Regions from separate parts of the Vibrio sp. C8 genome, predicted to be linked through region 1. Evidence: riboswitches for the same ligand, from Rfam matches in the RefSeq annotation. Region 1 holds a riboswitch; the other holds the start of a gene.
The links. Region 1 has a riboswitch for lysine ahead of ACRQQK_RS07565 (Na+/H+ antiporter NhaC family protein). Riboswitches for the same ligand answer to the same signal wherever they lie in the genome.
Positions count from the first base shown of each region.

Region 2: it holds a riboswitch for lysine, as region 1 does, so the genes downstream of both, lysC (lysine-sensitive aspartokinase 3) here and ACRQQK_RS07565 (Na+/H+ antiporter NhaC family protein) in region 1, are expected to answer to the same signal.

Region 1 covers NZ_JBPAOE010000011.1:332,527-347,665, reverse strand. Annotated here, with positions in the region: gene hisF (imidazole glycerol phosphate synthase subunit HisF) at 1-459, opposite strand, end outside; gene hisA (1-(5-phosphoribosyl)-5-[(5-phosphoribosylamino)methylideneamino]imidazole-4-carboxamide isomerase) at 441-1,178, opposite strand; gene hisH (imidazole glycerol phosphate synthase subunit HisH) at 1,232-1,843, opposite strand; gene hisB (bifunctional histidinol-phosphatase/imidazoleglycerol-phosphate dehydratase HisB) at 1,861-2,934, opposite strand; gene hisC (histidinol-phosphate transaminase) at 2,948-3,988, opposite strand; gene hisD (histidinol dehydrogenase) at 3,994-5,301, opposite strand; gene hisG (ATP phosphoribosyltransferase) at 5,307-6,203, opposite strand; His leader region at 6,259-6,394, opposite strand; gene ACRQQK_RS07565 (Na+/H+ antiporter NhaC family protein) at 6,583-8,184, opposite strand; lysine riboswitch at 8,301-8,483, opposite strand; gene ACRQQK_RS07560 (H-NS family histone-like protein) at 8,885-9,295, shown strand; gene ACRQQK_RS07555 (inosine/guanosine kinase) at 9,395-10,699, opposite strand; gene mnmA (tRNA 2-thiouridine(34) synthase MnmA) at 10,962-12,083, shown strand; gene hflD (high frequency lysogenization protein HflD) at 12,095-12,712, shown strand; gene purB (adenylosuccinate lyase) at 12,863-14,233, shown strand; gene ACRQQK_RS07535 (DUF3833 domain-containing protein) at 14,293-14,823, opposite strand; gene ACRQQK_RS07530 (chalcone isomerase family protein) at 14,823-15,139, opposite strand, start outside.
Region 2 covers NZ_JBPAOE010000013.1:3,836-18,974, forward strand. Annotated here, with positions in the region: gene metH (methionine synthase) at 1-2,045, shown strand, start outside; gene lysC (lysine-sensitive aspartokinase 3) at 2,115-3,467, opposite strand; lysine riboswitch at 3,585-3,762, opposite strand; gene ACRQQK_RS09495 (pyridoxal-phosphate-dependent aminotransferase family protein) at 4,030-5,151, shown strand; gene ACRQQK_RS09500 (PglL family O-oligosaccharyltransferase) at 5,195-6,961, opposite strand; gene uvrA (excinuclease ABC subunit UvrA) at 7,066-9,888, opposite strand; gene galU (UTP--glucose-1-phosphate uridylyltransferase GalU) at 10,042-10,911, opposite strand; gene ACRQQK_RS09515 (LuxR C-terminal-related transcriptional regulator) at 11,058-11,705, opposite strand; gene ACRQQK_RS09520 (single-stranded DNA-binding protein) at 11,997-12,533, shown strand; gene csrD (RNase E specificity factor CsrD) at 12,670-14,661, shown strand; gene ACRQQK_RS09530 (MSHA biogenesis protein MshI) at 14,668-15,139, shown strand, end outside.

The sequences.
Region 1 (15,139 bases):
TTTAGTACGCGCTTCATCACCCGTGAACTGATAAACCTGATATTTGCCCGTCTCTTTATCAAAATAGGAGTCGATACCTACAACGATACATTGCACACCAAACTTATCCGCAAGATCTGTAATTAACTGAGGATTCGCCAAGGCTGGTGAGTTAATTGATACTTTGTCCGCGCCGAACTCCAGAATGCGCGCAGCGTCTTCTGCTGACTTAATACCACCAGCCACACAGAACGGAATATCAATCACTTCAGCAACACGAGCCACCCAGCTTTTATCCACCACACGGCCATCACTTGAGGCGGTGATATCGTAGAACACCAATTCATCCGCGCCCTCTTCCGCATAACGTTTTGCTAGCGGAACAATGTCACCAATGATTTCGTGATTACGAAACTGCACACCTTTTACAACCTGACCATCGCGAACATCCAGACACGGAATTATACGTTTTGCCAACATGCGAACGCCTCCTCTGTGGTGAATTTGCCATCAAGTAATGCACGGCCAACAATCACACCTGCCACACCGCTGCCTTTTAGTGCTTCGATATCCGCTAAACTGCCAATACCACCAGAAGATTGGAACTGAACTTGTGGGTATTGTTTGCAAAGGTCTACATACAGCTCAACGTTAGAACCTGCTAGCGTTCCGTCACGAGAAATGTCGGTACAAAGTACATGTTTCAAACCAACCGTCAGATAATCTTCAATCAGTGCTTCAATGGTGACACCAGAATCTTCCTGCCAACCAGAAATCGCCACTTTGCGTGTACCGTCAGCGTCGATATTAATATCCAGAGCCAACACAATTTTTTCAGCGCCGTATTTGGTCATCCAACCTTTCACTAATTCAGGTTGTTTAACAGCCGTTGAGCCAACCACAACGCGTTGCGCGCCTGCTTCTAGCAAATCAATTACGTCTTGTTCGCTGCGTACACCGCCGCCTATTTGAATATTGGCTGGAGTGCCTGCCAGTAATTTTGCAATCAGGTCCAACTGGCGAGCACTGGTATCTTTAGCTCCGGTTAAATCAACAAGGTGTAGCCAGTCAGCGCCAGCTTTGTTGTATAAATTAAATTGTTCTACTGGGTCGACTTTATATTCTGTCACTTGACCATAATCACCTTGATATAGGCGAACAACCTGGCCTTCAATTAAATCTAATGCGGGAATAATCATTTCTGTTCCTTATTCGATATGCCGCTTTATCGCTTACAGCTTCCATTTATCATTTAGAGCTCTAGGAAGTTCTGAATTAATTTAGAACCGGCTTTTGATGAACGCTCTGGGTGGAATTGAACGCCGTAATAGTTGCCATTTTGAATCGCTGCACTGAACGGATTTCCGTAGTCACATTGTGCGATCGTGTAGTCACCCACAGGCATTGCGAAGCTATGTACGAAATAGAAGTACTCACCTTCTTCAATGTCTTTGAAAAGCGGGTTACCAGCTGTAGCTGAAACGGTATTCCAGCCCATATGTGGCAATGGCAAGTCACCAGTTTGCATTAAGCGAACTTCACCTTCGACCAAGCCAAGGCATTCAACGATATCATCCGCTTTCTGTCCTTTCTCTTCAGAAAGCTTGCCCAGTAACTGCATTCCTAAACAGATGCCAAGTAGCGGCTTATCTACCTTCGCAACTAGCTCGATAAGATTGCGTTCTTCTAGGTTCTTCATCGCTTCGCTGGCAGTTCCTACCCCCGGTAGGAACAGTTTATCGGCAGCAAGAACCACTGCTGGATCTTTTGAAATCGTGACTGGATAACCAAGACGTTCAATGGCGAATTTCACTGATGAAACGTTGGCACAACCAGTATCAATAATGACGACTTTTTGTTCCATTTCGGTTTCATTTCCCATTAGAGAACCCCTTTGCTGCTTGGCAATTCGTTTCCTTGTACTTGAATAGCTTGGCGTAGAGTACGACCAAACGCCTTAAACAAGCTTTCAATAATGTGGTGGTCATTCTCACCAGACGAAGACAAGTGCAGAGTGCACGCTAACGTGTCTGTCAGTGAGCGGAAGAAGTGATAGACCATCTCGGTTGATAAATCGCCCACTTCCGGACGGCTGAACTCAGCGTCAAATTTCAAATAAGGGCGACCTGACAGGTCTAATGCACATTGCGCCAAACATTCGTCCATTGGTAGAGTAAAACCAAAACGACCGATACCACGCTTATCACCTAAGGCTTCTTTAATCGCCTGACCAAGAGCCAAAGCGGTATCTTCAACCGTGTGGTGGTCGTCGATGTGCAGGTCTCCATTCACTTTAAGCTTTAATTGGAAACCACCGTGAGTGGCGATTTGATCCAGCATATGGTCAAAGAAACCTAGACCTGTTTCGATTTCATTACCACCCGTCTCGTCCAAATTCACCGCTACCTTAATATCGGTTTCTTTCGTCTTACGAACAACACTTGCAGTACGAGCTTTAACCGTCAGATCTTTAACGATTTGTAGCCAGTTCATAGTTTCAGGATTGTACTGAATACCACGAATAGCCATGTTCTCTGCCAGTTGCAGATCCGTGACTCGGTCACCGATCACAACCGATGATTTGAAATCGACTTTGCCGCCTTGAAGATACTCTTTCACCATCCCTAACTTAGGCTTACGACAAGAGCAGTTATCTTTTTCGAAGTGAGGACAAATCAACACATCATCAAACTTCACACCTTGAGAAGAGAAGATATCCATCATCATGTTGTGTGGGGCATCGAAGTCTTCTTGTGGGTAGCTGCTTGTGCCTAGACCATCTTGGTTGGTGACCATCACTAAACGATAACCAGCGTCTTGCAACGTGAGCAAGCTTGGAATAACAAATGGTTCCAGTTTAAGTTTGTCTAAACGGTCAACCTGAAAATCCACCGGAGGCTCAACAATTAAGGTGCCGTCACGGTCGATAAAGAGAATTTTCTGTTGGGTGCTCATTGTAGAATCCTTTCTATTGGTAGTAGTTACGAATAAACGCGACGGTCTTTTCGCACTCTTCTCTATTGCCTACGCTAATACGCACACAATCTTCAATTGGCGAGTTACGTAAGATAATGCCTGAATCCCATGCGGCTTTGAACAAAGCGTCACCATCTGGGAATTTAACCAGCAAATAGTTGCCCCAACCTTCAAACACTTGCACACCATTGATCATCGAAAGACCAACTTGCATGTAAGCTCGGTTGGCATTCAGATCCAGCACTTGGTATTTAGCACGAGCAAGACCAGCTTCTGATAGCGCTTGAGTCGCAATTTCAGCTACAGGGACTGGTACTGGATAAGGTGCGATGACTTTTAGCAGCACGTTAATCAACTCTTCATTGGCAAGAGTAAATCCACAACGAAGGCCAGCAAGAGCAAATGCTTTTGATAAGGTTCGTAGAATCGCCAAGTTTGGATACTGTGCTAGCAAATCGACCGTTGACGCTTCTGGACAGAAATCGATATAGGCTTCGTCCATTACAACAATAGCGCGGTCTTTGGTCATTTCTAGCAGAGCAACAATGTCCTCACGCTTAACCAAATTCCCCGTTGGGTTGTTAGGACTACAAACAAACACCAGCTTTACATTTTCCAGATTGGCTTCGATGTTGGCTAAATCTAACTGCCATTCTGCGGTTAGTGGTACCTTCTTGCGTTCAACGCCAATAGTTTCAGCACTGATTGCGTACATGCCATATGTCGGCGGGCAGAACAAAATCGCATCTTGGTTTGGCTCACAGAAAGCACGTACCAATAGTTCAATACCCTCATCAGCGCCACGAGAAGTTAGTACTTGCTCTGGTTTCACCCCTGCATATGCTGCATAAGCGTTGATTAGTTCAGGTGGCTGGCATTCGCTATAACGGTTTAAACGAGCGAAATTGGTTTTGTATTCATTGTTGAATGGCGATTCATTAGCGTTTAACCACACATCACCACTTCCGCCAATACGGCGAGCAGAGAGATAAGGTGTTAATTCCTGAACCTGTTTACGAGCGAGTTTTTCCATGATGATTACGCCTTCTGTCCCTTCTCAACAAGGAGTTTTTCTATACGAATCGTAACGGCACGTTTGTGCGCGTCTAAACCTTCAGCTTCGGCCATTTTTACGACAGTTGGTGCCAATGCTTTGAGACCATCGGCGCTTAGCTCTTGTACTGTCATACGTTTGCTAAAATCCGCTAAACCTAAGCTTGAATACGTTCGAGTATAACCGTAGGTTGGCAGCACGTGGTTAGTGCCTGAAGCATAATCACCCACTGATTCTGGCGACCAATCACCCAAGAAAATTGAACCTGCATTGTCCAGCAGTGGCACAAGCTCACGAGGATTCTTGGTTTGAACAATCAGATGCTCAGGACCGTAATAGTTAGAAATTGAAACCGCCTGAGTTAAAGACTCTGCAATTATGATTAAGCTTGATGCAAGGGCTTTCTCCGCAGTTGCGGCGCGAGATAGCGACTTAAGCTGTTTTTGAACCGCATCAGCCACTTGATCCGCAACGACTGGAGAAGGTGTTACCAATACAACTTGAGAATCAGGACCGTGTTCAGCTTGGCTTAACAGATCCGCGGCAATAAAATCAGCATCAGCCGTTTCATCAGCAATCACCAACACTTCCGAAGGACCAGCTGGCATATCTATCGCAGCACCACGGAAATCATTACTCACTTGACGTTTTGCTTCTGTTACATACGCATTGCCTGGGCCAAAAATCTTATCAACTTTTGCTACGCTTTCCGTACCATAAGCCATTGCTGCAATTGCTTGACCGCCGCCGACGTTATAAACCTCATCGATCTTACAAAGCTTAGCGACATAAAGAATTTCATCGGCAATCGGTGGAGGAGAACACAACACCACTTTACGGCAACCAGCAATTTGCGCAGGGACACCGAGCATTAATACTGTTGATGGTAGTGGCGCACTACCGCCTGGAATGTACAAGCCCACTTTGTTGATTGCACGAGTTACCTGTTCGCACACAACACCCGGCATAGTTTCTACTTTAATCGGTGCTGCTTTTTGTGCTTTGTGAAATTTAGAAATGTTGTTGTAAGCCAATTCCAACGCTTGCTTCATTTCATCATCAAGACGCTCACATGCCGCGTCAATTTCTTCAGCCGAAACACGAATTGAATCAGGCTTACACTTGTCGAATTTCTCAGTCAGTTCCAATAGAGCAGAGTCGCCTTCCGCTCGAACTTTGGCAATAACTTCCGCAACCGCAGCAGTGATATTCGCACCTTTAGCGATAGCTGGACGTTCCAATACTGAGTCTTGCTGAGTTTCACTCAGCGATTGCCAAACAATTGTTCTCATCGGGATTACTCCATCATCTTCTCAATTGGTAATACAAGAATAGAACTTGCACCAAGGGCTTTTAACTTTTCCATTGTTTCCCAGAACAAGTTCTCAGCACTGACGAGATGTACGGCTACGCGAGTTTTATCAGCAGAAAGTGGCAATACCGTTGGGTCTTCTGCACCAGGAAGTAGTGCCGTGATTTGAGGTAGTTTTTCGACTGGTGCGTGCAGCATGATGTATTTAGATTCTTTCGCTTGTTGGACACCGTTCATACGAGTCAGAAGGCGGTCAATCAACGCTGCTTTATCTGGAGCAAATTCACCAGTACGTTGAATCAGCTTCGCTTTTGATTGGAAAATCACTTCAACTTCTTTTAAGCCATTGGCTTCAAGGGTAGCGCCTGTTGAAACCAAATCAGCAATCGCATCAGCTAGCCCTGCACGTGGAGCTACTTCAACTGAGCCAGTTAACATGCAGGTACTAAAATCGATGTCTTGTTCTGCCATGTACGCTTTTAGAAGTTGAGGATAGGTAGTTGCAATACGTTTGCCTTTAAGATCTTGTGGGCCGTTGTATTCCACATCTTTGTCGATTGCGATTGAAAGGCGGCAACCACCGAAGTCCATACGACGTAGGTCAACGAATTCACTTGGCTGATTTAGAGCAATACGGTCATAACGGGTTTCTTCCAACACGTTCTCACCAACAAAGCCCAAGTCAACTACGCCATCCATAATCAAACCAGGGATATCGTCATCACGTACAAGAAGCAGGTCAATTGGCATATTTAACGAGTGAACTACTAAACGTTCACCCATAACATTAAATTTAACCCCACACTTCTTTAGTAGGCTCTGGCATTCGTTGCTTAAACGACCTTTCTTTTGAACTGCGATTCTTAGGCGTTGTGTTTGCATTACATTCTTCCTTCGTAATATATTGAAATCTTTAAAAATTTTATTAAACCAGATAGTAAAAAACCCTTGGAAGAGTTGTCTCCCAAGGGTCATAAATCTGATAATACTTTGATTTTAACCACCGGGAGAATCCTGTCTCCCGGGTATGCGTACATCTCCCGAAAGACTCTTAGGGATGATGGTGATGATGAATGTTCATTACAAAATTACGCATACTTAATTACACCGAATGTGTTCACTGGATTGCTTTCAACACTATCTAAGCTCGTCTCATTTTTCAACAAAAACTTTCACTTTTTGTCATCTTTTTCTGACTGCTACTTTTCGAGCACAAAAAAAGGAGGCTAAAGCCTCCTCTAATATGCAGAAATATAAAATATTAAGCTTCTTTGAGGGTAACCAACTTAGATTTTGCCAATGCGTTAAATACAAAGCACACTGCGATAAATGCCACTGTGGATGCCGCTAACGAAGCCAGTACCGATAGGGTCATACCAAGAACAATGAAACCAACGCATGATACACCTGCGACCGCTAGAGCATATGGAAGCTGAGTAGCCACGTGGTCAATATGATTACAGCGCGCGCCTGTAGAAGACAAAATAGTGGTGTCTGAAATTGGAGAGCAGTGGTCACCAAATACAGAACCCGCTAGTACCGCGCTCAGCATAGGTAGCATCAGAGCAATTTCAGTTGCACCTGCCATATCACCTGCGATTGGTAGCATGATACCGAACGTGCCCCAAGAAGTACCAGTAGAGAAAGCCATAATGCCTGATAGCAAGAATAATATTACTGGCAACCAATGTGGGTCGATATTACCTTGGGCTAAAGAAGAGAGGTACGCCCCCGTTTTCATGTCACCGATGACTGAACCAATTGTCCAAGCAAACACAAGGATTAAAATCGCACCAAACATAGATTTAGCACCAATCCAGAGCGTACGTGCAATTTCAGTGATCGAAATACCTTGTTTAACTACGGTGAACAGAGCAACCACTAAACCGACTAAACCACCGTAAATAAGTGATGTACCAACATCGGTATTTTCAAACGCACCAAGGACATTGAACGCTTTACCATCGGCTGCCAGTGCTTGTCCACCGGTATACAACATTGAACCAACGGTTGCGATAATCAGTAGTACGATTGGGAAAATAAGGTCTGAAACTTTACCCTTCTCACTTTCACGGATATCAAGTTCGTCATTTAGATCACGGGCTTGTTCGTCGTTTTCAGACGTATCTTCGTCAAAACCTTGGCCTTGAGAAGCATTAATTTCGTGTTGGCGCATCTGACCGATATCCATTTGGAACCAAACAACTGCGAACACCATTAATAGTGCGAATACCGCATAGAAGTTCATAGGAACCAAACGCAGATAAGCACCAAGCGCAGAATATTCAGTAATACCGTGTGACACTAAAATGCCGCCGATGATCGTCATGATGTATGCGCCCCAGCTTGAAGCAGGCATAACAACACACATTGGTGCAGCAGTAGAGTCTAGGATGTAAGCGAGTTTAGCGCGTGAAACATAAAAGCGGTCAGTAACGGGACGAGAAATTGAGCCAACCGCTAAACTATTGAAGTAGTCATCAACGAAAATGAAAACCCCTAAAAACGCAGCAAGCAATTTTGAACCACGTTTGCTTTTTACGCGAACTTGGGCCCACTCGGCGAATGCACGAGTGCCGCCAGAAAGCGTTAATAGTGCCGTCATCATACCCAACAGCAGCAAGAAGCCAACAATACTCATGTTCCAAGTATTCAGACCGCCGTCTTCAATAAATACGTTGGTTACTTTTGTGCCGACATAGCTAATCGCATTGCCGATAGAGTAATCAGCAAGTAATAACGCACCAAGGGCAATACCCATTCCTAAAGAAACAAGTACACGACGAGTAATAATAGCAAGACTCAACGCCACTAACGCAGGGACTAGTGACAAAGGAGACGAAGCAAAATCTAATAAATTCATGATCTTCAAAAACCAATAATATTTCGGTTAGAGATCTACTGCAGATAAACCACATCGAATAATTTCAATGCGATTAATGTTGAACTAAGCGAAAGGGAAGTGAACACTCCACCCAACCCTACAGTAGCGCTCCATAGTTTAACAACAATATAGACTATGGCAGTGTTGCCCCTATTCGATGACAACCCCAGCTAGCAGATTGATGACCTGACTAACTTCGGCGATATGGCCTTTCTCCGGTATTCATTGGCATCACCCCAATACTGGATACTTATCAATATCGCTCCTCTACGTCGAAGATAGAACAATTACCTGCGCAAACTTAATATTGCGTGATTATTGAGCATACTCCGCTTTAGGTGTGACGTATTGTACTTAACAAAACTGTCAATGCAACATACAATTTCATTTTTCATCACCTCTATTTATTCACAGCGTGAATGAATTATATTTCACAATCGAGCTCAAAGTGTTTTAGACCTAATTACATTAATTGCATAAAATTAGTCCGTACCTGACACTCTGAAATCCTAATATTTCCTTTCTTTTTTTAAGGCTAAGTTTTAACAGGCTAACTTTAATTACTGCTATTGTGGAAATTTCAGAATATTTACATTAATGTTGGCTTAATTATATTGTAAGAACTAATAAGTCGGTTTATTATTACCCCGTTAATTATTTAATTAAACAGGATTAAGAAATGTCGGAAATCACTAAAACTCTATTAAATATTCGTAGTCTTCGTGCATTTTCACGCGATCTAACTTTAGAGCAACTTGAAGAAGCGCTTGATAAATTAACGATCGTAGTTGAAGAGCGCAGAGAGTCTGAAGAAAAAGAACAAGCTGCTCTAGCTGAACAAGAAGCGAAATTAGCAGCAATTGCTGAGCAAATTGCTAATGACGGTATTGACGTTGAAGCATTAATTTCTGCTCTTGCTGGCGAAACAAAAACTAAATCAAAAGCAAAAGGCAAACGCGCACCTCGTCCAGCGAAATATAAATACATGGACAATGGCGTAGAGAAAACTTGGACAGGCCAAGGCCGTACACCTTCAGCAATTCAAAAAGCTTTAGATGAAGGCAAATCTCTAGAACAATTCGAAATTTAATTTTCTAGTTATCAAAAAAGGCTCCGAATTCGGAGCCTTTTTTATACGTATTATTTAGTGATATTGATAAATAATACGTTATTCAGGTAAAGGTTACCTTTATCTTTCCCAATACGCTTCTTCTAAGCTATCTTCACGCTCAGGAAGACCTCGAGATAAACGTGGAGAATGCTGGGCTAACACTTCATAACTTACACGGTTTGCATATTTACAAACTTGTGAGAAAGAAGAATAGGTTAAGAAGTTATGTTGGTGCTTACTTGAATTTGGCACATTACCTTTATGGTATTTATTCGCTGCCATGTCATGAAGTAATGCTGACAACGCTGCATCACCTGCCCCATTCGTATTCTTAATTTTCTCCGGGCCGCCCATATAAGGTGAAATATGAGAATAAATTCGAGTCGGATTTTCGCAGCTCAGTCTTGTTGCTGGGCGACTAAATTCGAAGCGATTAAACTCTGGAATAGCTCCCGGCAATAATGGTAAAGAAGTCTCTCTTTTACTTTCTTCTTCGGTATAACCCGCCATATATAAACCAACAGGCCCTGCGGTACATAAAACTAAATCAACCCAATCTAATGCTTTATCCGATGCCATTAATGGATCACTTTCACCGGTTAATGCTTCCGCTTCATCTTCATTCATTGCAACAACAGAAACATGATCACGCAAAAATTCCTGCCAATATTGAGGGTCATCCTGAATAACGAATTTTGTTCCTAGCGTTAATACAACTGGCACATCATATTTCTTAGCATATTCAATTGCGCGCATTGTCGCTTGTGGCATTGGGTCGCCTTCTTTACAACGAACTAAATATGCAGTGATCACTAACGCTGATGCATTTTTAAATATTTTTTCAGGAATACTGTCTGGGTGAAGCTTATTCATTTGGCCTTCGCTAATTGCAAAAGTACGCTCACCGTCTTCTGTAATTAAAGCGAAACAACGCCCGATAGCTCCATCAACACCTTGCAAATAATTGAGATCCATCCGGCTAGAGGTATTACATAAATAACGATAACCGTAGCTGCCAATTTTAATATCTTGGCTCATCACACCCAATAACGTTGAACGGTCATCGGCTAGCACAGAATAATTGTGCAAGGTATTGCCGATAGTTCCGCCCGCAAATTCATTTTTGATTAAACCATTTTGCTTTAATTCAGTGTATAAAGCTTCAGCGGTCTCATCATCAATGACTAAAGAGTGTCCTTTGCTCAGACCATAACGCTCAATGAGTTCGGAATCCACTTTCGCTTCAATATCAACCAACGTCTGATCAATACCGATAATATGTGTGCGAGATAATCTCTTATTATCTTGCGCTTGGATGACTAATGGATCACGAGCATCGACTGGAAAGTAATGCTTTGACTTACGTTGGCCAGGAAATTTCATAACGATAATTTAGGTGCGTGAGAAGAAAAGAGCCGGAATTTTACCCTGCGTCCAGTAAGGCAGCAACTCAACAAAGGATAGCAAACGTTTACGTGGATAAAGTTTTTTACACAAAAAATTTAGAGAACGATTACATGTCTCTTTAGGACATAAATGAAGATGAAATACACCAAATCAGAAGTGTGAACTCTGTCTCTGATCTGTCCTCAAAAAAGTCTTTCTGTTAGAATCTGCGTCCAAGTCAATCAAGTGGTATTAAGTCATGTCAGATAACCGCAACGCAAACAGCCAAAAGAAAGTCATTGTAGGCATGTCAGGTGGCGTTGATTCTTCCGTTTCAGCATATCTTCTTCAACAACAAGGCTATCAGGTAGAAGGCTTGTTTATGAAGAACTGGGAAGAAGACGATAACGAAGAATATTGTACGGCAGCGGAAGACCTTGCCGATGCACAGGCTGTCTGCGACAAACTTGGTATCTATTTACACACGATTAATTTCGCAGCGGAATACTGGGACAACGTGTTCGAATATTTCTTAGCGGAATACAAAGCGGGTCGCACACCAAACCCGGACATTCTTTGTAACAAAGAAATCAAGTTCAAAGCATTTTTAGAGTTTGCAGACGAAGTGTTAGATGCAGACTATATAGCTATGGGTCACTATGTTCGTCGTACCTTCGTAGGAGAGGGTGAAAAACCGCAAATGCTACGTGGTAAAGACAATAATAAAGACCAAAGCTACTTCTTATATACGCTGAGCCACGAACAGGTTGCACGCAGTTTGTTCCCGGTCGGTGAATTAGAAAAACCAGAGGTTCGCCGTATTGCTGAAGAGCAAGGTTTAATCACTGCGAAGAAAAAAGATTCAACCGGTATCTGTTTTATCGGTGAGCGCAAATTTACAGACTTCTTGTCTCGCTATTTGCCTGCTCAACCGGGTAAAATTGAAACTCCTGAAGGTAAAGTTATTGGCGAACATCAAGGCCTTATGTACCACACATTAGGGCAACGCAAAGGCCTGCACATTGGTGGTCAAAAAGGTGGTGGCGGTAACGAAGACCCATGGTACGTAGCAGAGAAAGATCTTAAACGTAACGTGCTTATCGCAGTACAAGGCGCAGACCATCCGTTACTGAAATCATACGGATTAATGGCTTCACAACTACATTGGGTTGATCGTACGCCAGTGAAAGAAGCGTTCCGCTGCTCAGTGAAGACACGTTACCGTCAAACTGACATTCCTTGTACCGTTATCCCTGTGGATGACAACAACATCAAGGTTATGTTTGATGACCCACAAGTCGCAGTAACCCCAGGACAGTCAGCTGTTTTCTACCAAGGCGATGTGTGCCTAGGTGGCGGCATTATTGAACAACGTATTTAAGGAGTATTTACGTGGCTAACACAATTTATGACCGAACTATCGCATTTGCTGGAATTTGCCAAGCTGTCGCTTTAGTGCAAAAAGTAGCGAAAGACGGTTACTGTGATTCAGACGCGTTTGAAACTTCATTGCGTGCAATTTTGGCAACGAATCCAAGTAATACTATTGGTGTTTTCGGTAGCGAAGCCGATTTGAAAGTTGGTCTTGAGTGTCTGGTCAATGGCATTGATAGCACCCCTACGGGCAGTGCCATTACTCGCTATATTATTAGCTTACTGGCTTTAGAGCGTAAACTAACCAGCCGCAGAGATGCGATGTCTCAACTGGGTGATCGCATTCAAATGATCGAACGTCAAGTTGAACATTTTGATTTGCTTGATGAACAGATGATCAGCAACTTAGCGAGTGTTTACCTCGATGTGATCAGCCCTATCGGCCCTCGTATTCAAGTCGCAGGTACTCCAGAGGTATTACAGCAAACCGCTAACCAACAAAAAGTGCGCGCACTACTATTATCCGGTATTCGTTGTGCAGTGCTTTGGCGTCAAGTGGGCGGCCGACGTCTTCACCTAGTCTTCGGACGTAAGAAGATGGTTGATCAAGCCAAGATATTACTGGCCAGAATGTAATCTTTAGCTCGCACCATGCGAGCTAATTTTTTTACTCATCGTTTTTGAGTAGCAGAAATCTCGCGCAATCGTTTGCGCAATATTCGTGACAATTGCCATTGATACTGGTATAAAGCACACGAAATTTAGAAACCAATTCAGGAGAAGATCATGGAACTGTCAGCATTGACTGCTGTTTCACCAGTAGACGGCCGTTACGGCAGTAAAACTATTGCACTACGCAGTATTTTTAGTGAATTTGGCTTACTTAAATACCGTACTATCGTTGAAATTCGCTGGTTACAGAAGCTTGCAGCAACAGCTGAGATTGCAGAAGTTCCTGCATTCAGTGAAGAAGCAAACAATTTCCTTGATAGCGTTGCAGCAAACTTCAGCGAAGCTGATGCACAACGTATCAAAGATATCGAACGCACAACTAACCACGACGTAAAAGCGGTGGAATATTTCTTAAAAGAAAAAGTTGCTGGCGTTCCTGAACTTCACGCAGTTAATGAATTCATTCACTTTGCCTGTACTTCTGAAGACATCAACAACACTTCTCACGCTCTGATGCTTAAAGAAGCTCGTGATACGGTTATTCTTCCTGAAATCCGTAACATCATTGATGCTATCCGTGGCTTAGCGGTTGAATACCGTGATATCCCTCTTCTATCTCGTACTCACGGTCAGCCTGCTTCTCCATCGACGATGGGTAAAGAGATGGCGAACGTTGCGTACCGTATGGAACGTCAATACAAGCAAATCGCGAACGTTGAAATCCTAGCGAAAATCAACGGTGCTGTAGGTAACTACAACGCACACCTTTCTGCTTATCCAACGCTTGATTGGCACAAATTCAGCGAAGAGTTCGTTACAGAATCTCTTGGCGTAACTTGGAACCCGTACACAACTCAAATCGAACCTCACGATTACATCGCAGAGCTATTTGATGCAGTGGCACGTTTCAACACGATTCTTATCGACTTCGACCGTGACGTTTGGGGCTACATCGCTCTGGGTCACTTCAAGCAAAGAACAATTGCTGGCGAAATCGGTTCTTCAACCATGCCGCACAAAGTTAACCCAATCGACTTCGAAAACTCAGAAGGTAACTTAGGTCTGGCAAACGCTGTGTTTACTCACCTTGCACAAAAGCTGCCTATCTCTCGTTGGCAACGTGACCTTACAGACTCAACTGTATTGCGCAACCTAGGCGTTGGCGTGGGTTACGCAATCATTGCCTACACGTCGACTCTGAAAGGTATCAGTAAGCTAGAAGTGAACCGCGAAGCTCTACTGGCGGAACTGGATAAGAACTGGGAAGTTTTAGCAGAGCCAGTACAAACAGTGATGCGCCGTTACGGCATTGAAAAGCCATACGAAAAGCTAAAAGAGCTCACTCGTGGTAAGCGTGTTGACGGTGAAGCAATGCGTAACTTCATTGATGGCCTAGAACTGCCAGAAGAAGAAAAAGCGCGTTTGAAAGAAATGACACCTGCAAGCTATATCGGTCAAGCGATTGAGCTAACTGACAAGCTATAAGCTGTAATTAGATTAAGAAAGGGAGGCTTTGCCTCCCTTTTTATTTGCCATTCGTTTATTTATTGACTCTTTTCGAAGAACAGCGTTACCTGCCCCACTTCAATACCAAACTTTTTAATTTTGGTGATGTTAAATACCCGAGTTTCATCTTGGCGGTAAAGCCAATCATCAAAAGTCACCTCAATTTCACCATCTTCCATTTTTAACAAGAAATCATACTTCCATTGAAGTGCATTGCCGACTTCCTGCCCGATAGCGTCACCAATAACATCGTCAGCTCGCCCAAGATAGAAGCCATTCGACGAACGCTGAATAGCCCAGACCCGTTGACTCTTCTCTCCATCGTCAAAAACAAAATCTTCGGTCAGTGTCAGAGTGTTACCGATAATATGCCCTTCAATATCCACTTCAAAGCGTCGAGTCTGCTTGTCGGTATAATCTTGCACCATTCCCCAAGCTTTCGTGTTGCCCTCGAAATAACCGAACAGGTCGAATTTCGGTTCGCTTTGATGATAATCCGATAACTCGGCGCTGCATGCTGTCAATAACAGCAATACTGACGCCACAAAACTCTTTTTAACCCAACTCATCATCGATTCATCCCTAATAGTTGTTGGCGCAAGGTTTGATATTCCGTTTTAGGTGATAACCAAATGGCTAAAAACGCATCATTCAGTGACTCATCGTCTATCGTTCCCACCACTTTCTGTTCACCAGCGTTGGAGATATAGACAAACTCACCCTCAGTGCCATCCGTAACATAAATCAGCTTTTCACCAGTTTTCACACTGGGGAAAATAGCGGTTAAAGTTGGCATCCAAGAGGCTATCTTCTCATCGCTGAAACCTTGTTTTTGCCATTGCTCCTCTGTTGCTTCGAGCAACTGAGTGCTACTGATATCCCTGA
Region 2 (15,139 bases), on a different contig from region 1:
CCGTTGCAGATATCAAACGCGAGCTTCCACATGCAATGATTTCTGGTGGTGTGTCTAACGTCTCTTTCTCTTTCCGCGGTAACAACTACGTACGTGAAGCGATTCATGCGGTGTTCCTATACCACTGTTTTAAGAATGGTATGGACATGGGCATCGTAAACGCAGGTCAGTTAGAGATATACGACAACGTGCCAGATAAACTGCGTAATGCGGTTGAAGATGTCATTTTGAACCGCGACGACGGCGCCACTGAGCGTCTGTTGGACATCGCTGAAGAGTACCGAGAGAACGCCGTTGGCAAAGAGGAAGATGCCTCTTTACTGGAATGGCGTACTTGGCCAGTTGAAAAGCGTTTAGAGCACGCACTTGTTAAAGGTATTACCGAATTTATCGTTGAAGATACTGAAGAAGCTAGGGCTAAAGCGACCAAGCCTCTTGAAGTAATCGAAGGTCCATTAATGGACGGTATGAATGTAGTCGGTGACTTGTTTGGTGAAGGGAAAATGTTCCTGCCGCAGGTGGTGAAATCTGCCCGAGTGATGAAGCAGGCTGTTGCGTACCTAGAGCCCTACATCAATGCGCTGAAACAAGCTGGGTCGACAAACGGTAAGATCCTATTAGCAACCGTGAAAGGTGATGTTCACGATATCGGTAAGAATATCGTTGGTGTTGTACTGCAATGTAACAACTATGAAATCATCGACCTTGGCGTAATGGTGCCGTGCGAGACAATTCTGAAAGTGGCTCGCGAGAAGAATGTCGACATTATCGGTCTGTCAGGTTTGATTACGCCGTCTTTGGACGAAATGGTTCACGTAGCGAAAGAGATGGAGCGCCAAGGATTTGAGTTACCACTACTGATTGGTGGCGCAACCACATCAAAGGCGCATACGGCTGTTAAGATTGAGCAGAACTATCATCAACCCGTGGTATATGTAAACAATGCGTCACGCGCGGTAGGCGTATGTTCAGCACTACTTTCTGATGAGCGTCGTCCCGAGTTTGTTGAACGTCTGAATCTTGATTACGAAAGAACGCGTGAACAGCACGCTCGTAAAAAACCGAAGAGTCGACCTGTGACTTTAGAGCAAGCCCGAGCAAACAAAGCTGCAATAGATTGGCAGGTATACACACCACCGGCACCAGTTAAACCGGGTATTCATGTGTTTAAAGATTTTGATGTTTCTGTCTTACGTCAGTACATCGATTGGACGCCATTTTTTATGACTTGGTCTCTGTCTGGAAAATATCCTGCAATTCTTGACCATGAGTTGGTCGGGGAAGAGGCTCGTAAGCTTTTCAAAGATGCGAATGATTGGCTTGACCGTATCGAAAGCGAAGGGCTTATGAAGGCGAACGGTATTTGTGGTCTGTTCCCAGCGGCAAGTGTGGATGACGACATTGAAGTGTATGCGGATGAATCACGGCAACAAGTGATTAAAGTGCTGCATAACCTGCGTCAGCAAACCGAGAAGCCAAAAGGTGCTAACTACTGCTTGTCCGATTTTGTGGCGTCTAAGCATAGTGGCAAACAAGACTGGGTAGGTATGTTCGCTGTGACGGGTGGTATTGGCGAGCGTGAACTGGCTGACGACTTCAAAGCTCAAGGCGATGATTACAACGCGATCATGGTTCAAGCGGTTGCTGACCGTTTGGCAGAAGCGTTTGCTGAATATCTGCATATGAAAGTGCGTACTGAGATTTGGGGTTATGCTCCTGATGAAAATCTAAGTAATGAAGATTTGATTCGCGAGAAATATCAGGGTATTCGCCCAGCACCGGGTTATGCGGCTTGTCCTGAACATACGGAAAAAGGCGCGATTTGGGAGCTATTAGGTGTTCAAGAGAAGATTGGTATGGAACTAACAACCAGTTACGCCATGATGCCGGGAGCATCTGTTTCTGGCTGGTATTTCTCACATCCTGATTCTCGTTACTTTGCCGTTGCTCAGATTCAAGATGATCAAGTTCAGAGTTACTCACAGCGTAAAGGATGGGACATCCTTGAAGCTGAAAAATGGTTGGGTCCTAACATTAACGGTTAGGATTATCGAGCATAGAAACGAAAAAGGTCACCGTTTGGTGACCTTTGTTTTATGTGATGAGTTATCTGATTATCGGTTCTCGAACAGATCCAAATGCAGCTTCTGAATCACGGCTTTAGATTCAGGAGCATCGACGAGGAAGCAAAGGTTGTGGTCGCTTGCTCCGTAGCAGATCATACGCAAGTTAAAATCACCTAAGGTGCTGAACACTTCTTTCGCATAGCCTTTGGTTTCCATATGGTTACCAATCAATGCTACTAGGCAAAGGTTATGCTCAACTTCTACAGTACAAAGCTCTTGTAATTCTTCTCTTGCTTCTTGTGGCAGCTCAGGCGCACCGCCTGATGTGTCCGTTTTATCCAGCGTCAGCGACACACTGATCTCTGAAGTGGTGATAAGATCTACCGAGATTTTGTATTTCGCCAAAACTTCGAATACTTTCGCCAAGAAACCATACGCATGGAACATCTTCGCACTGCGTAACGTCACCATAGTTTGATTGCAGCGTAGTGCTAGCGCTCGGAACTGTGGTGAGTTCTCGACTTGTTGACGAATCCAGGTGCCACCTTTTTCTGGTTCTTTTGAAGAACCGACAAAAACAGGGATTTCATGACGCAGTGCAGGAACCAGTGTTGAAGGGTGGAGAATCTTCGCACCAAAGTTCGCCATTTCAGAGGCTTCACTAAAGCTGATCTCTGGAATTGGAGCGGCTTTAGGTGCAATGCGAGGATCGGTTGTGTAGATCCCCGGAACATCCGTCCAAATCTCTAAACCGGAAGCTTTTACCGATTCAGCAATTAGAGCAGCCGAGTAATCACTGCCGCCACGGCCAAGTGTTGTGGTATTGCCTTGTTCATCGGAACCGATAAATCCTTGAGTAACAACCACATATTCCGCACAAAGTGGGGCCAATTTTTCTTGAGCCAGTTTCGCGATCTCTTCGATTTGTGGTTCGGCTCGGCCGTAATGGCTGTCTGTCCTTAGTACTTCACGAATATCAAAGCGAACGGCATTAACACCGCGCTCACGCATTAACTGGGTCAAGATATAGGTTGACATCAGTTCGCCGCAAGCGACTAAATGATCTGTTAGCTTTTTGCTGGACTGAAATGATGCAGCTTCGGCAGCGCTAGCGATGCTATCTAGCATCGAATGAACTTCTTTTTCTACTTGGGTCGGTTCAGACAATTGGTCGATAATCGAATCATGAATATCAGCCAACTGTTTCATGATGCTTAATCTTTGATCTGCATCCTGAACGCCATTAGCAAGTTCAACAAGTAAGTTCGTTACGCCAGAGCAAGCACTGCTGACGACTAATCGTGTTTGTGGGTTATTTTCGATAATTGCAGAGCAACGGCTCATTGCTTCAAAATTTGCAACACTTGTTCCACCAAACTTGGCGACATTAAATGCGCTCACTACATTTCTCCCGGACTTCCTAGAAATAAAAAAGGTTGGTAATCCAACTTCCAATGTTTTGAAGAGAGTTTCTTAGAGCAAAATAGAGGGGAGTAACAACAGGCAGGTTGTATAAAATTCCTCAGAAGCTCTTCATCAGCATAGCACCGATGACAGTTGAAGGGATTCAACCCTGACAACCGATAAATCAAATCCACAACTTTGATTTATCTCGGCACTGCTCCCCCTGAATGTTTTGTTTTGGAGTTGAGGCTCCACAAAACATCTGCCTGGGCAGTGCTCCTCTTCTGTTATCCCTTCCTGCTTAGTGTTGTATCTGTGCGGCTACGATTTGTGCTCAAATCAGCTCACGCATACAACCCTAATGAGTAAGGGATAATTAGCTCACTCATTGAACGGCTTTGTGAAACTGTTGTCAATTGTAAATTTGTGATAAATGAAAATAAATGTGTCGAAATTGTCAGCCAGCATAGACCTCTGTCGAATTGCCGTCGTCTTGATTCTGCCGTACTCTACATTTTCGTCCGTGAAAGCTTATTACTACTAATAACTGGGAGCACCTATGACTATACAAAGCTTCATCCCTCCGCATCGAATTCTTATGGGGCCTGGTCCCTCGGATATCTCTCCTCAAGTATTACAAGCTCTAAGCCGTCCAACGGTTGGCCATTTAGACCCGCTGTTTGTCGCTATGATGGATGAGCTAAAGGTGCTACTTAAATATGCTTTCCAGACTGAAAACGAGTTTACCATCGCAGTATCTGCACCAGGTAGCGCTGGCATGGAGGCGTGTTTCGTCAATTTGGTTGAGCCCGGCGATAAAGTAATTGTTTGCCGCAATGGTGTCTTTGGCGAGCGTATGCGTGAAAACGTAGTCCGTTGTGGCGGAATTGCTATCACGGTCGATGATGATTGGGGCACGCCAGTATCTGTCAGCAAAGTAGAGCAAACCATCAGGCAACATCCCGATGCAAAAATTCTTGCTTTCGTCCATGCTGAAACATCAACAGGGGCTTTGAGTGACGCTCAAACACTTGGCGCTTTGGCTAAGCAAAATAATATGCTGACGATTGTTGATGCCGTGACTTCATTAGGTGGCGTTCCACTGCTGGTGGATGAATGGCAATTGGATGCGGTTTATTCTGGAAGTCAGAAGTGCCTTTCTTGTGTGCCGGGATTATCACCTTTGACTCTGTCAGCAAAAGCGATCGATAAGATCCAAGCGAGAAAGACGCCGATCCAAAGTTGGTTTTTAGATCAGAGTTTAGTGTTGGGGTATTGGGGAGGCGGTAATAAACGCAGCTATCATCATACTGGCCCCGTGAACAGTTTATACGCACTGCACGAAGCATTGTTGATTTTGAAAAATGAAGGGTTGGAGAATGCTTGGTCTCGTCATCAAGCTATGCATGAAAAACTCAAGCTTGGTTTAGAACAAATGGGTTTCAAATTTGTGGTGGAAGAAGGATATCGCCTACCTCAACTGAATGCGGTTTATATTCCAGAGGGTGTTGATGACGCTAAAGTTCGTAGCCATCTTCTCAATGAATACAATTTGGAAATTGGTGCAGGGCTCGGAGCTCTAGCTGGTAAGGCGTGGCGTATTGGTGTTATGGGTTATGGTGCCCGTTCTGAAAATATCGCTTTGTGTCTCAGAGCGCTGGAAGAATCTCTGAATCAATAAAGTTTCGATTAATAAAGAAAGGTGGCGAAAGCCACCTTTCTTTTTATTCTAAATCGGTCTCTGTTTGTTCCGAGTTATCGATTAAGCCTCGGTATTGAATATGGCTAAAATCTAATTCGGGAAACAGGAATGCGGCCTCAGTTCTGGTTTGTTCCGCTCGGCTGGTATCGCCAATCGCCTGATAAGCCATGATCAACTTTTCATACAATCCCGGTCTTGGTTTGCTTTGAATAATCTTCAAAGACCAGTCGATATAAGGTTGGATGTATTCGTATTTCCTCTCGTTTAACCCTAGATCTAAATAAGTGCTATACATCTCCCAATCTAATCTGTCTTTGATGAGTACTGGATTGACGACTTTATTTAATATATCCAGTTGTTTTGGGTTCGATGTTTCAAATTTAGTCAGGTAGAAATTGGTATGTAGCACACTCACGATATAAAAACAGGTGACGATTGGTAGAATTAAACTGGTGATTCGTAATAGTGTTCTGCTGAGTTTGCTAAAACGAAACACACGATATTTCGCTACGCGCTGGTCAATCCAGAACAGCAATATCATAAACGTTAACCAATGAATGCTCGACTGGTAGAAAGGCGCATCAACTAGGCTGTGAATGACGATTGGCAGTAACAAAGCGAACATTGCCAATCGGGTACCTTTCTTCGCTGAGTATATCCGAATCAGTACAAAGCTCGCCGCTAAAGCTATTCCTAATACGGGTAATAATCCGCCTTCAATCCCCCAAAATAGAAACTCATTATGAGGATGTTCCATTGATGGAATTCCTACTTTGTAGTTTGGATTGAGCTGGTGTTGTCTAGCGGTATACAGGATATAACTCGACTCAAACTTGCCGTAACCATAGCCTGTAAATGGTTTTTCAACCAGCATATCAATGGCTTGAGGAAGAACGCTGCTATAAGGAACGGATGAAAGGTAAGGCTCTACAACGTGCTCTTGATTGTGTTGTAAATACAGCGTGCCTAAGCCAATGATTAATCCGCAAACAGTGGCCAAAACCCAGTTTATAAAACGCTGGTGAGGTGAAAAACGATACAGATAAGGAAGAATAAGTAACACACCTAATGCAGCAGATATCCATCCAACCAGAGAATGCAAAACGATTACTAGCGGTGTTGAGATGACTGGTGTGATGTAAAGTAAGCTCACTTCACTGAGTTTTTTATTGTATTTTTTCGGTTGGCGAGCCAATAAGTATCCAGAAAGCACAAGGCCGGTAGCAAGGAAACTGGCCATGGCATCAGGGTGTTGAAAGATACCGTAAGGCAGGTTTTTTACCGTATCATAGTTAAAGATATTTCCAGCGTGTAAAACGCAGTATTGATAAACGCCAAATAGTGCTTCAATGAGGCTAGCAAAGACAATGAACAGAAGTAATTTCTGCTTGTTTTTATTACTGAAATGAAATTGTTGTAGTACTAAGAAAAGTGAAAATCCAGCCCATAAACCAATGATTCTGGTTAGTTCGCTGTACCACTGTGCGTTAGCAAAAAACAGCGGAAGCGTCATGATCACACAGCAAACCCAAAGACCGATAGTCAGTTTGGAATATCTCAAACGTTGGTAGTTACTCATTTGATATAAGCCAAGAGCTAAGGGAATACTGATCGCAAGCCAAGTCGTTGCATTGAAGGGGAGCAACAACCCATCCCCACCTAAATTTGGCATAAAAACATGCATTGCTATGAGATAAACAAAGCCAACCGTTATCAGGAACGGTTTGTTTTTAGGCACACTCGGTGCTTGTGGTTCAAGTTGTGTTCCGCTTAACAGCAAGGTTGCCATAGGGGGTCAATGTCCTTTGCGAAGAAAGCTGCTTTATTGGAGCAGATAAATTAGGGCTGATTGGCCCTAATTTACCGTTTTTTTTCAGTTTCTACAGATCTTTTCTATTTCAACATCGGTTTTAAGAAACGAGCGGTATGGGAAACTTTGCTTTTCGCCACATCTTCAGGTGTACCTTGTGCAATAATTTCACCACCGCCTTGTCCCCCTTCAGGGCCCAGATCAACTATCCAGTCAGCGGTTTTAATTACATCAAGATTGTGCTCAATAACGACAACTGTGTTTCCGTGATCACGCAGGCGGTGCAATACATTGAGCAGTTGTTGAATATCATGGAAATGCAAACCTGTGGTGGGCTCATCTAAAATATAAAGTGTTTTACCCGTATCTCGTTTGGACAGTTCACGTGAGAGTTTGACGCGTTGAGCCTCACCACCAGACAATGTCGTAGCAGACTGACCGAGGCGGATGTACGACAAACCTACGTCCATTAGCGTTTGCAGTTTACGAGCTATCACAGGTACAGGTTCAAAGAATTCATGAGCGTCTTCAACTGTCATGTTAAGGACTTCATCGATCGTTTTGCCTTTGTAACGAACTTCTAATGTTTCGCGGTTGTAGCGTTTTCCTTTACACACATCACAAGGGACGTACACATCGGGTAAGAAGTGCATTTCAACTTTGATTACCCCATCGCCCTGACACGCTTCACAGCGACCACCTCGGACGTTAAAACTAAAGCGTCCTGGCTTGTAACCGCGTGAACGAGATTCTTGCGTGCCTGAAAACAGCTCACGAATCGGAGTGAAAATACCAGTATAGGTCGCAGGATTTGAGCGAGGTGTACGGCCTATTGGGCTCTGGTCAATATCGATAACTTTATCGAAATTCTCTAATCCTTTTATCGATTTGTATGGTGCGGGTGTTGATGTGGTTGCACCGTTTAATGCGATATGCGCGATATTAAAGAAGGTATCGTTGATCAGTGTTGATTTACCTGAACCGGAAACCCCTGTTACACAAGTAAATAATCCGACTGGGATAGAAAGATTGACATCTTTTAGGTTGTTGCCAGATGCCCCAAGAAGCTCAACTGTTTTCTTCGCGTCTTTTGGTGTTCTCTGTTTAGGTATTTCAATCTCTTTCACACCACTTAGGTATTGGCCTGTAAGGGAGTTAGGGTTGTTGATAATATCTGTGACGTTACCTTCAGCTACAACGTTACCACCATGTACACCAGCTCCCGGGCCAATATCAATCACATGATCAGCCATGCGAATGGCATCCTCATCATGCTCAACCACAAGAACGGTATTCCCCAAATCGCGCAGATGTTCTAGGGTTTTAAGTAATCTTTCGTTATCTCGCTGGTGGAGACCGATGGATGGTTCATCGAGAACATACATCACACCAACCAGCCCCGCACCTATTTGGCTTGCTAAGCGGATTCGCTGTGCTTCGCCACCTGAGAGAGTTTCTGCACTGCGTGATAAGTTTAAATAGTTCAGACCGACATTGACCAAAAACTGCAAACGATCATTCACTTCTTTCATGATCTTTTCTGCAATTTGAGCTCGTTGACCTTCAAGCGACAGGGATTGGAAAAACTGCAGCGCATCAGCGATGCTGAGTTCTACAACTTGCGGTAGTGGCGTGTCGTTGACGAATACGTTGCGAGCTTCAAGGCGTAAACGTGTACCTTCACAATGGCTGCATGGTTTGTTAGAAATGTATTTCACTAACTCTTCACGAACTGAGTTGGATTCCGTATCACGATAGCGACGCTCGAGATTGTTCAGAATTCCTTCAAACGGATGACGCTTAACTCGGATGTCACCTCGGTCATTAATATAGTTAAATTCGATTTCGGTGCGACCAGAGCCATGAAGAATGATCTCTTGGATTTTCTTGCCTAGTTTGTTGAAAGGCGTTTGCAAATCAAAGTCGTAATGGGCAGCTAAAGAACTGAGCATTTGGAAGTAATAGTAGTTCTTTTGATCCCAACCGCGAATTGCGCCTTCAGCCAAACTCAACTTCTCATCCTGAATCACTCGGCTTGGGTCAAAATACTGTTGTACACCAAGACCATCACACGTTGGACATGCACCAGCCGGGTTGTTAAATGAGAACAAGCGAGGTTCAAGCTCTCGCATACTATAACCACAATGTGGGCAGGCAAAGTTGGCGGAGAATATTTGCTCTTCGCCTTCTTCATCCATTGGTGCAACCACAACGTTGCCGCCAGAGAGCTCAAGAGCTGTCTCAAATGATTCAGCTAAACGTTGTTGTAAGTCAGAACGCACTTTAAATCGGTCAACCACAACTTCAATCGTGTGCTTTTTATGCAGTTCAAGCGTCGGTGGATCGGACAAATCGCAGATCTCGCCATCAATTCGCGCACGAATAAAACCTTGTGCGGCCAAATTTTCCAACGTTTTAACGTGTTCACCTTTTCGCTCTTTAACGATAGGAGCAAGCAGCATCAATTTAGAGCCTTCAGGCAGCTCTAATACTTTGTCTACCATCTGGCTGATTGTTTGAGCGGCAAGTGGAACTTTATGCTCTGGGCAACGAGGTTCGCCGACACGAGCAAACAGCAATCGCAAATAATCGTAGATTTCGGTAATGGTACCCACTGTTGAACGCGGGTTATGAGATGTGGATTTTTGCTCAATAGAAATTGCTGGTGATAGACCTTCAATATGGTCTACGTCGGGCTTTTCCATCAAAGACAGGAACTGGCGAGCGTAGGCAGAGAGAGATTCAACATAACGTCTCTGACCTTCGGCATATAAAGTATCAAAGGCTAAAGATGATTTCCCTGAACCAGAAAGTCCGGTAATGACGATCAGCTTGTCACGGGGAATCGTGAGATTGATATTTTTCAGGTTATGGGTTCGAGCACCACGTACTTCAATTTTGTCCATTTGATTTGCTCTGTCTTTGGCTTCGTTAAAGGCTAAGTCGAGCAAGTATTACATAGAGTGAGAAATGTGCAAGAAATACTGGATATAAAAACAGTTGACCAATAAAAAAGAGCTGCTTGATTGCAGCTCTTTTGAAGATTACTGTCGAGAGTATTAGCTCTTCTGGGTAGAGTGTTTCGCCAATGCAACTTGCTGTTCGTTTTTCTTATATAAATTTTCAAAACAGTAGTTTGTCGCTTCGATATAACCTTCTACGCTACCACAATCAAAGCGCTTGCCTTTGAATTTATAGGCCAAAACGCAACCTGATTTTGCTTGTTTTAATAGCGCGTCAGTGATTTGGATTTCACCGCCTTTACCTGGCTCAGTTTGTTCGATTAACTCGAAAATATCAGGAGTCAGAATATAACGACCAATGATAGCCAGATTGCTTGGTGCTGTGCCCGGTTCTGGCTTTTCTACCATGTCATCCACGCGAAAAAGGTCGTCTTTGATCATTTCACCCGAGATCACACCATACTTGTGTGTTTCGTCTGCGGGAACTTCTTGTACTGCAACGATTGAACAGCGGAACTGGTTGTACAGTGCTACCATCTGTGCAAGAACACCTTTCTCTTCATTGACACAAAGGTCATCCGCTAAAACAACAGCAAAGGGTTCGTCACCCACTAACTCTCTACCAGTGAGGATCGCGTGTCCTAAGCCTTTCATTTCTCGTTGACGGATGAAAGTGAAGTTAGCGGTTTCGATGATGTCTCGGATATCAACCAGTAGGTCTTCTTTGTTCGTTCCTTGGATCTGATGCTCAAGCTCGTAGTTCATGTCAAAGTGATCCATGATCGAATGTTTACCTCGACCTGTCACAATACACATTCCGTTCATGCCAGCTTGAATCGCTTCCTCTACGCCATATTCAATCAGTGGTTTGTTTACCACAGGCATCATTTCTTTTGGCATTGATTTGGTTGCTGGTAAAAAGCGAGTACCGTAGCCAGCTGCCGGAAAGAGGCATTTTTTGATCATTTTTTAGCCCTGTTAAACTATCTGTTTTTGTTTTAAAACGGAGTTGTTATGTTTAAACATAGATTTAATGCAGACTTTAGCATGATACTTTCGTGAGATTCAGCACATTCTGTGTTATGAAAATGAAAATGTGCTGAAAGACGCATTTATGAAAGCAGATTTTGATTTGCCCAACTGATGGCTTGAACTCGGTTTTTCACCGAAAGCTTTTTAAATATCTGATACAAATGAGACTTCACCGTAAACTCGCTGATAAAAAGACTTTCAGCCATTTGCATATTTGACGCCCCCGTCTGTAAGCAACGCAAAATCTGAATTTCTCTTGCTGTGAGGTCAACCGAAGCTTGTGCGTGGTGAGCCTGAAAATGATATCGGTAATAATGTAGAAGCTGGCTTGAAGCATGACGTGGAAGCCAGTTTTGTCCGTTGATTATTTCTCCTAAGCCTTCACAGATACACTCAGGAGTATCATCCTGATAAAACAGCCCTTTTAAGTTACCAAAAGTGAGTAATTCTTCGGTATGCAGCCTCTTATCAACGTTAAACAGAATCGTTTCAAAGTGAGGACTGGTAATTTTTAACGCTTTTAAATTTTGTCTAATCAGATGATGTTCCTGATAGTTAATCAGCAAAATTTTGTGCTTATCTGTGTGATAATTTCGCAATAACTGCTCTGGGAGAATTTGAGGTATTGGCAAAGCGAGAAGTTCTAGAGATTTTTCCAATTGTTCAGGGACGCATGTGTCGTCCATGCAAATAAAATATATGGTTCTGGCATAGTTGTGTTTTGGCATGGATTATTCCTTAGTAGGATGCGGTGAAATGCGTCAACAATGCCTAAAATTAAAAAATAGAGCGAATTGGGATAGCGAGTTTGCGTGGGATTTCAATCGATTGAGTAAATGAGTTATATATCAAATTGCAAATGGAAGATTTCCCCCGAAAATTAGAAGCTTAAAAATGAAAATGGAATGAGTTTTTGATAACAATTCGACCGGACATTTAAGCTCGAGAAAAAGCGTGTTATCCTAACTGACTATTTGAAATTTTTTCAAAAATTATACGATTTAAAGACGGAGCGAAACATGGCAAGCCGTGGCGTGAATAAAGTAATTTTGGTTGGCAACTTGGGTGGCGATCCTGAAGTTCGCTATATGCCAAGTGGCGGTGCTGTTGCGAACATCACCATTGCAACGTCAGAAACATGGCGTGATAAAGCAACAGGCGAACAGCGTGAGAAAACTGAGTGGCATAGAGTTGCTCTGTATGGAAAACTAGCTGAAGTGGCTGGTGAGTACCTGCGTAAAGGTTCTCAAGTGTACATTGAAGGTCAGTTGCAAACTCGTAAGTGGCAAGATCAAAGCGGTCAAGATCGTTACTCAACAGAAGTTGTTGTGCAAGGCTATAACGGCATCATGCAGATGCTTGGTGGTCGTCAACAGCAAGCGGGAGGAGCGAGCCAAGGTCAGCCTCAGCAACAAGGTGGATGGGGACAACCTCAACAGCCTGCGAGACAGAGCCAACCAACATATCAGCCAGCTGCTCAGCAAGCACCTCAACAAGCTCCTCAGCCTCAATACAATGAGCCGCCAATGGATTTTGACGACGACATCCCGTTTTAATTGTCTCGATTTTAAAAAAGCCGCAATTTTGTGGCTTTTTTTATATACTTAGCGCACTGGTTGCATAATTTTTGCGAGCAGCCTTCTTCGATGAATAATGCCACCCATCGATAAATTGAAAGGGAATTCAATTTCTATGCGCTACACGCCTACGCTAAAACTCAGCACACGTTTAGTGGTTTTCGTCACCCTGATTGTGACCAGTGCGATGTTCATTTTGTTTATTGGCGGAACCTTATCTTTTCAGCGGTTAGGTCAGGAATATCTCAACCACTACATGCAGGGCATAGTTGAGGTGGTGGACAAAGAAATGGAAGATCCAGATGCTGCTTATTCTATGCAGCGTTGGATGCCCAAAATGCTGCAAGCAAGCAATATTGTTGAGATGGAACTGTCATCTCAAGCTGGCATTATTTACCGTTTTAAAGACACCTCTTCAAAAATCGACCCCGCACGGCTTTATCAAGCCGATTTTCCTTTGCAACGCATCCAAGGTTATTCGGTGCACTTTAAAGTGGTACCGCCTTATGTTGGTTTTAGCTATTCCATCGGTGCTATGTGGTCGATAACTCTCGCTGTTTTATTCATTGTTTTCTGTTTAGTACAGAGTGTGAAATGGTTGCGCTCTCAGCTTTTGGGCTCGGAAATGCTGGAAGAGCGTGGGCGAATGATATTGGCCGGCAGAGTTGAGCAATACGCAAAAGGCGATGAAAGAGAGTGGCCATATACGGCCAGTGAAGCTTTAGATGTTCTAATCGAAGAGTTACAAGATGCGCGTCAAGAACGTAGCCGTTTTGATACTTTTATCCGTACACAGACATTTCTTGACCAGTTAACGGGTACGGCAAACCGAGTCCTGTTTGACAGCAAATTAGAATCGGCGTTGCAGGAGAGTGGTGCTCAAGGTGGCGTTTTGATGCTACGTATTGATGATTTTGATTTAGCGAAAGAAGAAAACGAGAAACGTGTCATTGACGATTTTGTCGTTGAGGTTGGCCAGTGTATATCGAACGTGATTAGCCGTTATCCGGATGTGATTTTATCTCGTTACTATGATTCAGTTTTCGCTTTGTTTATGCCACATCAAACGGTTAAAGATGTCTCTCATGTTGCTTCTCAATGCTTGAAGTTTATTGAGCGTTTAACGCCGCCAGAGCCATTAGAGAAAGATAATTGGTCTCATATTGGTGTCAGTATGTACAAGGAAGGTGAGCGTAGAGGCCGAATTATTGATGAAACAGAAACGGCTTTGAAAAGTGCTCAGTTGCAGAGAGTCAATGCTTGGAGTCGCTTTGAAAAAGCAACGCATTCTGAAGACAGAGGCAGTGTACGTTGGCGGACCCTATTCGATAAGGCTCTTATTGATGACAATATCATCCTATTCCGACAGGCTTGCTATTTGTCCGGTCGTTCTAATCACTTAGAATTATTGCATAACGAATTGTTTGCTAGAATTAACGACCCTGACAAAGGGGTGTTGAAAGCGTCTCGATTTAGTTCAGCTATAGAAACCGTTGGCTATGAAGCTGTCCTAGATAAAGCGGTGATGAGAAGAACGTTACAACTGATTAAGTCTTCAGTTAACGAATCTGCGTTGTCGGTAAACCTGTATGTACTGCCTTTTTCTGATAAACAATATTTCCGCTGGTTCCGTAATGAGTTAATGCAATTAACCTTCCACCAGCGTGGTCAGTTATCGTTTGAATTTACCGAAGGGCATTTAGTTCAACATCTGGATTATATGCGTCCGGTACTAAGAACAATATCCGCACTCGGGTGCGAATTGATAGTCGGACAAGCAGGGCGAACAATAGTTGCAACCCATTATATAAAAGACTTAAAAATCAACTATCTTAAATTGCATCGAAGCCTAATAAAGCAAATCGATCAAAGACATGAAAATCAGTTGATAGTGCGCAGCCTGTTAGGGGTTTGCAAAGGCACACAAACAAAAGTCATTGCCGTGGGCGTAGAAAACCAGCCCGAGTTGCAGGTTCTGCATAATCTTGGTGTTGATGGTGTTCAAGGGCGGTTATTTGATACTGAGCAGCCATTAAACCCGAGTAAACTACCTGTAACGGAACGTCAAATTAAGCCCGGTAAACGCAACCGATGGCGCACGAAGTAGAGACAAATGAAGATTGAAACATTGTTAAAACGGTTCTCCAGAAAAAAGTCTAAGCAGCTGGCTGTGTATGCAGTGGTTCAACCTGATGCTATTTATTTCTCGTCATCAGAATCTCTCACTTTGCCTGAACAATACCCTCTGGCTAGCCACACTTGGCCTCAAGCCTTGGTGAGTGCTCTTCTAACGGCAGGTACAAAAGGGCTGAGTGTTCACGTAGTGTTGCATGCTCAGCTGTTTCAAAGTTACCAAATTGATAAGCCTTCAATTCCCCAGCAAGAGTGGCCAAGTGCGCTGCCATTTTTGTTAAAAGACCTTATTACTGAAAAATCTTCAGATGTGATCGCGGATGCTTACCCACTGGAGGGGGGCAATAAAGCGCAAGCTTACGTTATTAACAAGAAGGTGGTTTTAGAAGCGAGCAGTTTACTTGAGAGCATCGGTTGTAGCCTCGAGAGTATTGTTCCTGAACAAGAAGTTT